DNA from 2 places in the Kocuria sabuli genome. Region 1 is predicted to be linked to the other one. Evidence: predicted binding sites of a transcription regulator. Region 1 holds the regulator's gene; the other holds the start of a gene.
The links. Region 1 encodes HspR, which represses chaperone genes until heat shock. Its sites were predicted from a motif close to AAGTTGAGTCNNNNNGACTCAACTT; they were not measured.
Positions count from the first base shown of each region.

Region 2: a site for HspR is predicted at 4,831-4,855, ahead of RE027_RS09785 (Hsp20/alpha crystallin family protein). Genes of this name have one in related genera too.

Region 1 is NZ_JAVHZE010000004.1:124,636-131,156, reverse strand. It holds gene RE027_RS06225 (LOG family protein) at 1-586, shown strand, start outside; gene trmB (tRNA (guanosine(46)-N7)-methyltransferase TrmB) at 591-1,406, shown strand; gene RE027_RS06215 (GNAT family N-acetyltransferase) at 1,403-1,897, shown strand; gene RE027_RS06210 (heat shock protein transcriptional repressor HspR) at 1,908-2,348, opposite strand; gene RE027_RS06205 (DnaJ C-terminal domain-containing protein) at 2,350-3,363, opposite strand; gene RE027_RS06200 (nucleotide exchange factor GrpE) at 3,517-4,158, opposite strand; gene dnaK (molecular chaperone DnaK) at 4,155-6,005, opposite strand; gene RE027_RS06190 (BCCT family transporter) at 6,308-6,521, shown strand, end outside.
Region 2 is NZ_JAVHZE010000008.1:57,189-63,709, reverse strand. It holds gene purN (phosphoribosylglycinamide formyltransferase) at 1-57, shown strand, start outside; gene purH (bifunctional phosphoribosylaminoimidazolecarboxamide formyltransferase/IMP cyclohydrolase) at 136-1,746, shown strand; gene RE027_RS09790 (NADP-dependent isocitrate dehydrogenase) at 1,834-4,056, opposite strand; gene RE027_RS09785 (Hsp20/alpha crystallin family protein) at 4,267-4,794, opposite strand; gene RE027_RS09780 (Gfo/Idh/MocA family protein) at 4,998-6,092, opposite strand; gene RE027_RS09775 (TetR/AcrR family transcriptional regulator) at 6,174-6,521, shown strand, end outside.

The DNA of each region.
Region 1 (6,521 bases):
GGCCTCCCTGGGCGCCGACCCCCTGTTCGCCGAGGCCGCCCGGGCCTTCGCCGCCGAGCTCGCCCGCCGCGGCGTGGGCGTGGTCTACGGCGGGGGCCACGTGGGGCTGATGGGCGTCGTCGCCGACGCCGCCCTGGCCGCGGGGGGCGAGGTGATCGGGGTGATGCCGCGCGCGCTCGTCGACGAGGAGACCGCCCACACCGGTCTGAGCGAGCTGCGCGTCGTCCGGACGATGCACGAGCGCAAGGCGGAGATGGCCCGCCTCGCGGACGGGTTCGTGGCACTGCCCGGAGGCCTGGGCACCCTCGAGGAGATCTTCGAGGCGTGGACCTGGCTGCAGCTCGGCGTGCACGCCAAGCCGGTCGGCTTCCTCGACGTCTCGGGCTGTTGGACGCCCCTGCTGGAGGCGGTCGCCGCGATGTCCGCGGCCGGGCTCGTGCACCCGGAGCACCGGGACGCCGCCGTCGTCGCCGGGGACGCGGACGAGCTGCTGGCCCGCTTCGCGGTGTGGGAGGCCCCCCGCCGGCGCTGGGCCGAGCCCCCGGGCAGCGGGACGGCACCGGCCCGGCCTGCGCCTAGGATGTAGGGCGATGACCGAGCACACTCCCACCCCCGCCGAAGAACCCGCCGAGAGCCCCTCCCAGGGTCCCGCCCAGGGTCCCGTTCCCGAGGCCTTCCACCGCCGGCCGTACTCGTTCGTGCGCCGCGGCGACCGTCTCACCGCACGCCGTCAGAAGGCGTGGGACGACTGGGCGCCCGCCCGGGTGCTGGACGTCCCGCGCGTGCGCACGGACACCTCCGTGCACCCCGACCACGAGCTCGACGCCATTGCGGCCTTCGGGCGCGAGGCCCCGCTGGTGGTGGAGGTCGGCTCCGGGCTGGGCGAGGCGATCGTCCACGCCGCCGCCCAGGACCCCGGGCGCAACCACCTCGCCGTCGAGGTGTACAAGCCGGGGATCGCGGACCTGCTGCTCAAGGCGGCCCAGGCCGGCGTGGACAACGTCCGGGTGGTCCAGGCCAACGCCCCCGAGGTGCTGGAGCACATGCTCGCCCCGGCCTCGGTGGACGAGCTGTGGGTGTTCTTCCCGGACCCCTGGCACAAGACCCGCCACCACAAGCGGCGCCTCGTCTCCCCCGGGTTCGCGGAGCTGGCCGCCCGGGTGCTCGTGCCGGGCGGGCTGTGGCGGCTGGCCACGGACTGGCAGGAGTACGCGGTGGTGATGCGCGAGGTCCTGGACGCGTCCCCACACTTCGAGAACGTCCACCCGGGCCCGCTCGCCGACGAGGAGCACCCGGACGCGGGCTGGGCCCCCCGCTGGGAGGGACGGGTTCTCACGAGCTTCGAGCGCAAGGCGCAGGAGGCCGGCCGGGTGCCGCGCGACCTGACCTACCGCCGGCTCCCGTGAGCGCGGGGGCGGCCCCCGGGCGGGACGGGTTCGTCCTCGTGCCCCCGGAGGACCCGCGCACGCGTCCGCTGCTCGAGGGCCTGCACCACGAGTACCTGGAGCGCTACGGGCCCCGGATCGGTGCGGAGGAGATGGAGCAGCACCCGGTGGACGACTTCGCTCCGCCCACCGGCGGGCTGGTCCTGCTGCTCGAGGGCGGGCTGACGGTGGCCGGCGGCGCGTTCCGCCGGCACGACGACGCCACGGCGGAGTTCAAGCGGATCTGGACCGCGCCCGCGCACCGCCGGCGCGGGCTGTCCCGGCGGGTGCTGGCCGAGCTCGAGCGGCTCGCCGCCGCCGCGGGCTACCGGCGCGTCCGCCTCACCACGGGCAACCGCCAGCCCGAGGCCTTCGCCCTGTACCGCAGCAGCGGCTACGTGCTCCTGCCGGGACGGGCCCAGGTCTACGAGGACGGCGTGTACGACGTGGGCTTCGAGAAGCGGCTGCGCTGAGGCCGGGCGCTCAGCGCTCCTGCTGCCGCGGCGGCCGGTAGAGCACCACGGCCTGGGAGATCTTGCGGGCGCGCGGCCGCGAGCCGCGCGCCATGCGCACCACGTCCCCGCCGGCGCCGGCGGCGAAGATCCGCGAGGACTCCTCGGCCCGGTCCCGGGCCTCCTCGAGATCCAGGGACAGCTCCGCCACCTTCGCCTGCAGGACCGCGACCTGGTTCTCGAGCTGCAGGATCCGCCGGATGCCCTCGAGCGAGACGCCCTGCTGGGACAGCACCTGGATCTGCTGCAGCTTCTCGATGTCGCGCTGGGAGTAGCGCCGGGCCCGGCCCGGGGCGCGGGACGGCTTGACCAGGCCGAGCCGGTCGTACTGGCGCAGCGTCTGCGGGTGCATCTCGGCGATCTCCGCGGCCACGGAGATCACGAACAGCGGCTGGTCGGCGTCGAGGGCCATCTCAGACCCGCGCCTTCGCGGCCAGGCCCGCCCGGGGGTCATCGTCCGCGGTCGCCTCGGCGAACGCGCGGACGGCGGCCTCGGCCGGCCCGTCCAGGTGGGGCGGCACGTGCACCTCGACGGTCACGATGAGGTTGCCCGCGCCCTTCGCGGTGCTGAAGCCGCGGCCCTTGACGCGGAAGCGCCGGCCCGACGAGGTGCCCGCGGGCACCTTCACCCGCACCGTGCCGCCGTCCAGGGTCGGCACCTCGATGGTGGCGCCCAGGGCGGCCTCGGGGAACGTGATCGGCACGGTGACCTCGACGTCGTCCGTGCCCTCCACGCGGGTGAAGAACGGGTGGGAGCCCACGTGCACGGTGACGTAGAGGTCGCCGGGCCCGCCCGGGCCGGAGTGGCCCTTGCCGGCGAGCTTGAGCTTCTGCCCGTCCCGCACCCCCGCGGGGACGCGCACCGTGGTCTCCTGCCCGTTGCCGCGGCGCAGCTTGACGGTGGTCCCGCGCACCGAGGAGCGGAACGGGATGGTCGTCTCCGTGCGGATGTCCTCCCCGCGCGCGGGCGGGGCCTGGTACCCGCCCCCGGGCGCGCCGTAGCCGCCCTGACCGCCGAACTGGGAGAACAGGTCCTCGAACCCGCCCGCACCTCCGAAGCCCCCGCCGTAGCCGCCGGTGGAGTAGCTCGTACGGCGGCGGCCGCCGCCGCTGAAGACGTCGCCGAAGAGGTCCTCGAAGTTCGCGGAGCCGCCGGCACCGCCCGGGCCGCCGGCGGTGAAGCGGGCACCGGAGCCCATCGCGCGGATCGCGTCGTACTGCTTGCGCTCCTCGGGGTCGGAGAGCACGGAGTGGGCCTCCGCGATGTCCTTGAACCGCTGCTCGGCCTCCGCGTCCCCGGGGTTCTGGTCGGGGTGGAACCGGCGGGCGAGCTTGCGGTAGGCCTTCTTGATGTCTGCCTCGGACGCGTCCTTGGAGACGCCGAGAATGCTGTAGAAGTCCTTGTCGATCCAGTCCTGGCTGGCCATGACGCCTCCTTTCTGTGGGGCCGGTCGGGGTCCTGACGAGCAGCACCCGGTGGAAGTCCTGGGGTCGCCCCGGGGCGCCGCGGCGCAGCGGGGCCGAGAGGGGAGGCCCGTGGCCGGGCCTCCCCTCCCGCCCGGTTCAGGCCGGGTCCGGCCTCACTCGGCGACCGCGACGGCGACCTGGGCCGGCCGCACCACGCGCTCGCCGATCCGGAAGCCGGAGCGCAGCACCATCGAGACCTGGTCGGGCTCGACCTCGCTCGTGGGCTGCTGCAGGACCGCCTCGTGGACGTTCGGGTCGAACTTCTCGCCGACCGCCCCGATGCGGGTCAGTCCCTGCCGGACGAGGATCTCCTCGAGCTTGTTCGCGATCGCCGCGAACGGGCCGTCGGTGAGGTCCCCGGCCTGGCGGGCCGCGTCGATGTCGTCGAACACCGGCAGCAGCGTCTGCAGGAGGTCGCCGGTCACGAACGTGCGCAGCTGCTCCTTCTCGCGGGCCGTGCGGTGCTTGAAGTTCACGAACTCGGCCTGCAGCCGGCGCAGCTCCTCGAGCCGTTCCTCGGCCAGCGCCGCGGACGGGTCCTCGGCCGCCGCCGCCCCGGCGTCGGCGGAGCCGGCGTCGGTCGACTGGGGCGTGGAGAGGATGTCGTCCACGGTCAGGCCCTCCGGCCCGGCCTCCTCCTGGGGGCCGGCGCCGGAGTCCTGCGCGCGCTGCTCGTCGGGGGTGCCGGCGGAGGGCTCGGGAGCGTTCTCCACCGGGTTCTCGTCGGGTCCTGGCGTGGGATCGGGCATGCTCACTTCTTCTCGTCCTCGTCGTCGACGACCTCGGCGTCGACGATGTCCTCGTCACCGGCCGCGGCGCCCGCGTCCGGGGCGCCCTCGGCGCCGTCGGTCTGCGCCTGCGCGTAGAGGGCCTCGCCGAGCTTGGTCTGGGACTGCTGCAGCTTGTCGTAGGCGGACTTCACGGCGTCCTCGTCGTCGCCCTCGAGCGCCTGCTTCAGGGCGTCGACGTCTGCCTGGACCTCGGCCTTGACGTCCGCGGGCAGCTTCTCGTCGTTGTCCTTCAGCAGCTTGTCCACGGAGTATGCCTGCTGCTCCGCGTTGTTGCGCAGGTCGGCGGCCTCGCGGCGGACCCGGTCGGCCTCGGCGTTGGCCTCGGCGTCCTTGACCATGCGGTCGATGTCCTCCTTGGAGAGGGAGGACCCTCCCGTGATGGTCATCGACTGCTCGGTGCCGGTGCCCTTGTCCTTCGCGGAGACGTGGACGATGCCGTTGGCGTCGATGTCGAAGGTGACCTCGATCTGCGGCATGCCGCGCGGGGCGGGGGCGATGCCGGTCAGCTCGAAGGTGCCCAGGTTCTTGTTGTCCCGGGTGAACTGGCGCTCGCCCTGGAAGACCTGGATGGACACGGACGGCTGGTTGTCCTCCGCGGTGGTGAAGGTCTCGGACCGCTTGGTCGGGATGGCCGTGTTGCGCTCGATGAGCTTGGTCATCACGCCGCCCTTGGTTTCGATGCCCAGCGACAGCGGGGTCACGTCGATCAGCAGGACGTCCTTGCGGTCGCCCTTGAGCACGCCGGCCTGGATGGCCGCGCCGACGGCGACGACCTCGTCCGGGTTGACGCCCTTGTTGGGCTCCTTGCCGGCCAGGCGCTGGACGGTCTCGACAACGGCGGGCATGCGGGTCGAGCCGCCGACGAGGACCACGTGGTCGATGTCGGACACGGAGATGCCGGCCTCGGAAATGACGTCCTTGAACGGCTTCTCGGTGCGCTCGAGCAGGTCCCGGGTGAGCTCCTCGAACTTCGCGCGGGTGAGCCGCTCGTCCAGGTGCACGGGGCCCTCGGGGGTCACGGAGAGGTACTGCAGGGAGATGTTGGTGCTGGTCGCGGAGGACAGCTCCTTCTTGGCCTGCTCGGCGGTCTCCTTCAGGCGCTGCAGGGCGATCTTGTCCTTGGCCAGGTCGGCGCCGGTCTTGGACTTCACCTGGGACAGCAGCCAGTCGACGATCCGCTGGTCCCAGTCGTCGCCGCCGAGCCGGTTGTCACCGGCGGTCGAGCGGACCTGGATGGTGGAGAAGTCGTCCTCGTCCTTGCCGACCTCCAGCAGGGAGACGTCGAAGGTGCCGCCACCGAGGTCGAAGACCAGGATGAGCTCGTCCTCCTTGCCCTTCTCCAGGCCGTAGGCCAGGGCTGCGGCGGTGGGCTCGTTGACGATGCGCAGCACGTTCATGCCCGCGATCTCACCGGCCTCCTTGGTGGCCTGGCGCTCGGCGTCGTTGAAGTACGCCGGGACGGTGATCACGGCGTCGGTGACCTTGTCGCCGAGGTAGGACTCGGCGTCGGTCTTGAGCTTCATGAGGATGCGCGCCGAGATCTCCTGCGGCGTGTACGTCTTGCCGTCGATCTCCTGCGACCAGCCGGTGCCCATGTGGCGCTTGACCGAGGCGATGGTGCGGTCGACGTTGGTGACGGCCTGGCGCTTGGCGATGTCGCCGACCAGGGTCTCGCCGTCCTTGGAGAAGGCGACGACGGACGGGGTGGTCCGGTTGCCCTCGGCGTTCGCGATGACGGTGGGCTCGCCGCCCTCCAGCACCGAGACCACGGAGTTGGTGGTGCCGAGGTCGATTCCTACTGCACGAGACATGGACGTGTTCTCCTTCGATCGAACGGGTCCGAGGGCCCAAGGGGCTCCCGGAGGTCTCAGTTCTTGAGTCTTCCTGGCTCAAGTTTGTCACATGGGCGAAGGCTGTCAAGTTCAGTTGAGTCGATATCACTCAACTTGCCGGGTGTGACACCGGGAGCGGGGCCTGACCTTCAGCCGAAAAAGTCCGTTCGCTAGAGTGGCCTTCATTCCCCAGTCGTCGGGGCGGTCCACACCTCAGAGCGTCGCGCTCGCCACCGTGCTCCGTCGCGACACCGTACCCACCCCACCACGCAGGAGGATTCGTGAGCACTCCGCCTCAACCACCCCATCAGGACACGGGGGAAACCGGCCCGCCCGAGCCGAAGGCGACCAGTCGCCACGAGCGCGGGTCGAAGCGGCTGCAGAAGCCGGACTCGGGCTACCCGCACGGTATCCACCCTGCGCTGGTCCCCGGCATCGCCGTGGAGGACCGCAACCTCAGCTACGGCACCGACAAGGTCGTATTCTTCGTCACCG
Region 2 (6,521 bases), on a different contig from region 1:
CTCGTCGGGACCCTCGGGTCGCTGGCCCGCTCGGCCGCGCTGCACGACGTGCGGTGAGACGGGTCGGCGCGGGTCCGTAAAATGGTCCCCGGCGGATCCCGCCGGCGCCCACGACCTACGACGCTTGGAGAACCTGTGAGCCCCATCCAGCCTGACCGCGTGCCCATCAGACGGGCCCTGGTGTCCGTCTACGACAAGACCGGTCTGGACGACCTCGCCCGCGGCCTGCACCGGGCCGGCGTGGCCCTGGTCTCCACCGGATCGACCGCGCGGCGGATCGCGGAGGCGGGGGTCCCCGTGACGGAGGTCTCCGAGGTCACCGGCTTCCAGGAGTGCCTGGACGGGCGGGTCAAGACCCTGCACCCGCGGGTGCACGCCGGGATCCTCGCGGACCGCCGGAAGCAGGACCACGTGGACCAGCTCGCGGAGCTGGAGATCGAGCCGTTCGACCTCGTGGTCGTGAACCTGTACCCGTTCGCGGACACGGTGCGCTCGGGCGCCGGCCAGGACGAGGTCGTCGAGCAGATCGACATCGGCGGCCCCTCCATGGTCCGCGCCGCGGCGAAGAACCACGCAGCCGTGTCCGTGGTCGTGGACCCGGCCTCCTACGGCGCGGTGGTCGAGGCCGCCGGCGCCGGCGGGTTCGACCTCGCCGCCCGGCGCCGGCTGGCCGCGGCGGCCTTCGCCCACACCGCGGCCTACGACACCGCCGTGGCCACCTGGACGGCCCAGCAGTTCGAGCAGGACGAGGACGCCAACTTCTGGCCGCCCTACGCCGGGCTCGCCCTCCAGCGCTCCGCCTCCCTGCGCTACGGCGAGAACCCGCACCAGAAGGGCGCCCTCTACGTCGACGAGGCGGCCGCCCCCGGCATCGCCCAGGCCGACCAGCTGCACGGCAAGGAGATGTCCTACAACAACTACGTGGACGCCGACGCCGCCCTGCGCGCCGCCTACGACTTCGACGAGCCGGCCGTCGCCGTCGTCAAGCACAACAACCCGTGCGGGATCGCCGTGGCCACCCCGGGCGCCGGGGACCCGATCGCGGACGCCCACCGCAAGGCCCACGCGTGCGACCCGCTCTCCGCCTACGGCGGGGTGATCGCGGCCAACCGCCCCGTGACCCGGGCCATGGCGGAGACCGTCAAGGACATCTTCACCGAGGTCGTCGTGGCTCCCGGGTTCGAGCCGGAGGCCCTGGAGATCCTGCGGGCGAAGAAGAGCATCCGCCTCCTCGAGCTGCCCGAGGGCTTCGAGCGGGACGCCCTCGAGTACCGGCAGATCTCCGGCGGGGCCCTCCTCCAGGTCTCGGACCGCCTCGACGCCGCCGGCGACGACCCCGCGACCTGGACCCTCGCCGCCGGGGCGCCCGCCGACGAGCAGACGCTCGCCGACCTCGCCTTCGCGTGGAAGGCGCTGCGGCCCGTGAAGTCCAACGCGATCCTGCTCGCCGACCGCGGCGCCGCCGTGGGCATCGGGATGGGCCAGGTCAACCGGGTGGACTCCTGCAGGCTCTCCGTGGAACGGGCCAACGGCCTGGGCGAGGACGGCGCCGAGCGAGCCCGCGGGGCCGTGGCGGCGTCGGACGCCTTCTTCCCCTTCGCGGACGGGCTGCAGGTGCTGCTCGACGCCGGCGTGCGCGCCGTCGTCCAGCCCGGCGGCTCGATCCGGGACGAGGAGGTCGTGGCCGCGGCGGAGGCCGCCGGCGTGACGATGTACTTCACCGGCGCCCGGCACTTCTTCCACTGATCTTCCGCTGACCCGCCCCCGTCCGGGGCGCGCACGAGAAGGGCCGCACCCCCGCGCGGAGGTGCGGCCCTTCTCGTGGGCGCGGGGTCAGGCGCTGAGCGAGGCGAGGACCGTGTTGAAGGTCTCCGACGGGCGCATCACCGAGAACGTCCGGGCGTCGTCCGGGCGGTAGTAGCCGCCGATGTCGGCGGGCCGGCCCTGCACGGCGAGCAGCTCCTCGTTGATCGTGTCCTCCTGGGCGGCCAGCTGCTCCGCCACGGAGGCGAAGGCCTGGGCCAGCTCGGCGTCCTCGTCCTGGCGCGCCAGCTCCTGCGCCCAGTACAGGGCCAGGTAGAAGTGGCTGCCGCGGTTGTCGATCTCGCCGACCTTCCGGCTCGGGGACTTGTTCTCCTCGAGGAAGGTGCCCGTGGCGCGGTCCAGGGTCCCGCCGAGGATCCGTGCGCGGTCGTTGCCGGCCGTCGAGGCGAGGTGGTCGAGGCTCGCGGCCAGGGCCAGGAACTCGCCCAGGCTGTCCCAGCGCAGGTGGTTCTCCTCGACCAGCTGCTGGACGTGCTTGGGCGCGGACCCGCCGGCGCCGGTCTCGAACAGGCCGCCGCCGTTGATGAGCGGGACCACGGAGAGCATCTTCGCGGAGGTGCCCAGCTCCAGGATCGGGAACAGGTCGGTCAGGTAGTCGCGCAGCACGTTGCCGGTGACGGAGATGGTGTCCTCGCCGCGGCGGATCCGCTCGATGGAGAAGGCGGTGGCCTCCTCGGGGGACATGATCTCGATCTGCAGGCCCTCGGTGTCGTGCTCGGGCAGGTACTGCTCGACCTTCCGGATGAGGTTGGTGTCGTGGGCGCGGGAGCGGTCCAGCCAGAACACGGCCGGCGTCGCGGAGGCCCGGGCGCGGGTCACGGCGAGCTTGACCCAGTCCTGGACCGCGACGTCCTTGGTCTGGCAGGCGCGCCAGATGTCGCCGGGGGAGACCTCGTGCTCGATCAGCACGGCCCCGGAGGAGTCGACGACCTGGACGGTGCCCCTCGTGGCGATCTCGAAGGTCTTGTCGTGGGAGCCGTACTCCTCGGCCTTCATGGCCATGAGCCCCACGTTCGGCACGGAGCCCATGGTGGTCGGGTCGAACGCGCCGTTGGCGCGGCAGTCGTCGATGACGACCTGGTAGATCCCGGCGTAGGAGCTGTCCGGCAGCACCGCGAGGGTGTCGGCCTCCTCGCCGTCCGGGCCCCACATGCGCCCGGAGGTGCGGATCATGGCCGGCATCGAGGCGTCCACGATGACGTCCGAGGGCACGTGCAGGTTGGTGATGCCCTTGTCCGAGTTCACCATGGCCAGCGCGGGCCCGTCGGCGAGCCCCTGGTCGATCGCGGCCCGGACGTCGTCGCGGACGTCGGCCGGGAGCGCGTCGAGGCCGTTGAGGATGGCGGCCAGGCCGTTGGCGGGGGACAGGCCGGCCTGCTCCAGGGCCTCGCCGTGGGCTGCGAACAGCTCCGGGAGGAACGCCTTGATGACGTGGCCGAAGATGATGGGGTCGGAGACCTTCATCATGGTCGCCTTCAGGTGCACCGAGAAGAGGACGCCCTCCTGCCGGGCGCGCTCCACCTGCTCGGCGAGGAACGCGTCCAGCGCGGCGGCCCGCATCACGGTGCCGTCCACGACCTCACCGGCGAGCACGGGGACGGACTCCTTGAGCACCGTGGTGCTGCCGTCCTCGCCGACCAGGCGGATCGTGAGGGTGTCCTCGGCCTCGACGACCACGGACTTCTCGTTGTCGCGGAAGTCGTCGGCGGCCATGGTGGCGACGTTGGTGCGGGAGTCCGCGGACCACTCGCCCATCCGGTGCGGGTTCTTGCGGACGTAGTTCTTCACGGAGGCGGGGGCGCGGCGGTCCGAGTTGCCCTCGCGCAGCACCGGGTTGACCGCGGAGCCCTTGATCTTGTCGTAGCGGGCCCGGGCGTCCTTCTCCTCGTCGGTCCCCGGCTCGTCCGGGTAGTCCGGGAGGGCGAAGCCCTGCTCCTGCAGCTCCTTGACCGCGGCCTTCAGCTGCGGGACGGAGGCCGAGATGTTCGGGAGCTTGATGATGTTGGCCTCGGGCTTCTTGGCCAGCTCGCCGAGCTCGGCGAGGGCGTCGTCGACCCGCTGGTCCTCGGGCAGGCGGTCGCCGAACGCGGCGAGGATGCGGCCGGCCAGGGAGATGTCCCGGGTCTCGACCTCGACGCCGGCGGTGGAGGCGTAGGCCTCGATGATCGGCTTGAAGGAGTAGGTGGCGAGCAGCGGGGCCTCGTCGGTGCGGGTGTAGATGATCTTTGCCATGTGCGGACTGTCTCCCATGGATGTCTTCGGATACGGGACGATGCTTCCTGGTGCCAAGATACCCGAGGCCGTGCCCGCCCCGGTGATCGACGTCCGCCCGCGGACGGCCCCGGGCACGACGGCGGGCCCGTTCCCCCGCGTGGAACGGGCCCGTGGCCGCACCGGGCCGAACCGGCCGCACCGGGGCGGCGGGCCCCGGCGCGGCCCGGCTCAGCCCTCGGTGGACTGGGTGGAGCGGGTGCCGTTGACGAGCTCGCCCTCGCCGATCACGCGGTCGCCGCCGCCCTCCTGGTCGCGGCCGTCCTCCTGGCCCTCGCCCAGGGCCTGCTGCTCGCCCTGTCCGGAGACCACCTGGATCCTGCGCGGCTTGGCCTGCGCCGACACCGGGATGGTCACCGTGAGCACGCCGTTGTCGTAGCTCGCGGCGATGTTCTGGATGTCGATGCCCTGGCCGAGGTTGAGCTGGCGGACGAACGAGGAACTCTGCCGCTCGCGGGTGATCCACTGGACGTCCTGCACCTCGGGCAGCGTCCGCTCGGCCCGGATGGTCAGCAGCTGGCCGTCGACGTCGACGTCGACGCTCTCCGGGTCGATGCCGGGCAGGTCGGCCCGCAGGATGTAGCGCTCGCCCTCCCGGTAGAGGTCCATGGGCATCTCCCGCAGGCCCTGGCGGGCGAACAGGGAGGCGGCGAGCCGGTCGAAATCGTTGAACGGCGTGAACATCGTGGCCACGTCCATCATCTCCTCAACTACATGAGCAATGCCTCTGACAGTTAGTTGAGTCCGATCAACTCAACTGTGATGAATGATAGCTCCGCCGCAGTGGAGGTTCAACGATTCCGGGCGCGCATCGCCCAGGGCGAACCGGGCGCCGCCGTGGCTCGTGGGCACCTGGCCCCGCCGTGGCTCGGGGGCACCCGGCCCCGCGGCACGGGGGCCGCTCAGCGGCGGTCGTTGGGGTAGCTCAGGCCGATCCGCTCGCGCACCCGGTCGAAGAGCTCGACGAGCTCGAGGGAGTCGGCCCAGGGCATCACGGGCGACTCCGGCAGCCCCTGCTGGATGCAGCGGGTCGCCTCCCGCATCTCGTAGACGTACCCGCCTCCGGTGACCTCGACGTGCTCGACGACGGGAGCGGCGCGCTCGCGGGCCCCGTCGGCGCTCTGCCGCACCAGCGTCGTCGGGCAGTTGATCCGACCGTCCACCCGCAGCCAGCCCTCCGTGCCGCTGATCACGACCTGGTGCGGCACGGTGGCGGCGAGGGTGCCGCTGACGTGGCCGCGGCCGTGCCCGAAGTCCAGGGTCAGCGCGGTGTCCAGGTCCACGGCCGTGTCGCCGAGCTCCGCGCGGGCGCTCCAGCTCCGGGGCGTGCCGAGTGCGGCCCCGGTCCAGGTGAGGGGGTAGACCATCATGTCCAGCAGCACGCCGCCGCCGTCGGCGTTGCGGAAGAGCCGGTGGGCGGGGTCCACCGGGCGGTGCATGCCGATGGAGGCCTCGACCGAGTGCACCCGGCCCAGCCGCCCGGCACGGACCCAGCCCATGGCGGTGCGGAAGCCGGGGGTCATGCGGGTCCAGACCGCCTCCATGAGGAAGACGCCGTGCCCGCGCGCCAGGTCCTGGAGGTCCCGGACCTCCGCGGCGGTCATGGCGAGGGCCTTCTCGCACACCACGTGCTTGCCCGCGCGCAGGAGCGCGGACACGTCCCGGTGGTGGTAGCCGTGCGGGGTCGCCACGTAGGCGACCTCCACCTCGGGGTCGGCCGCGAGGCGCTCCAGGCCCGTGGCCCCGGCGCTGTTCCCGTACGCCCGCTCGACACCGTGCCGGCGGGCGAAGTCCTCGGCCCGGTGCTGGTCGCGGGAGCTCACGGCGACGAGCCGGGCGTCCGGCAGCGCCGCGATGTCCGGCACCACCTTCTCGGCGATGTCGGCCGTGCTGACGACTCCCCAGCCGAGCGTGCGGCCGGTCGGGGAGAGGGGCTCGTCCAGGTGGGCGGCGTCGAGGGAGGCGGCGACGAAGGGGGCGAGGGTTCCGGCAGGCATGGGCGCATTCTGCCACGCGCACCGGCCGGGAGGACGCCCCGGCACCGGGGCGAACGACCGTTCGTCGCCTAGGCTGGCGGCATGCCCCGGGTCAGCCAGCAGTACAAGGACGAGCGCCGCCGCGAGATCGTCGCGGCCGCCAGCCGGTGCTTCCTGGAGCACGGCTTCGAGGGGGCGTCGATGCACCGGATCATCGCCGCCACGGGACTGTCCGCGGGTGCGCTGTACAACCACTTCCCGTCCAAGCAGGAGCTCGTGCTCGAATCCGCGCGCACGGCGCTGGACCGTGTCCTGGACCCGGCGGAGGGCGCGGACGAGGGCGCGGACCCGCACGGTGGGGGTCCCGCGGAGTGGGTCGCGGGGCTGCTGGAGCGCCTCGCCGCGGACCCGGCCGCCACGCGGCTGCTGCTCATCACGTGGGGCGGGGCC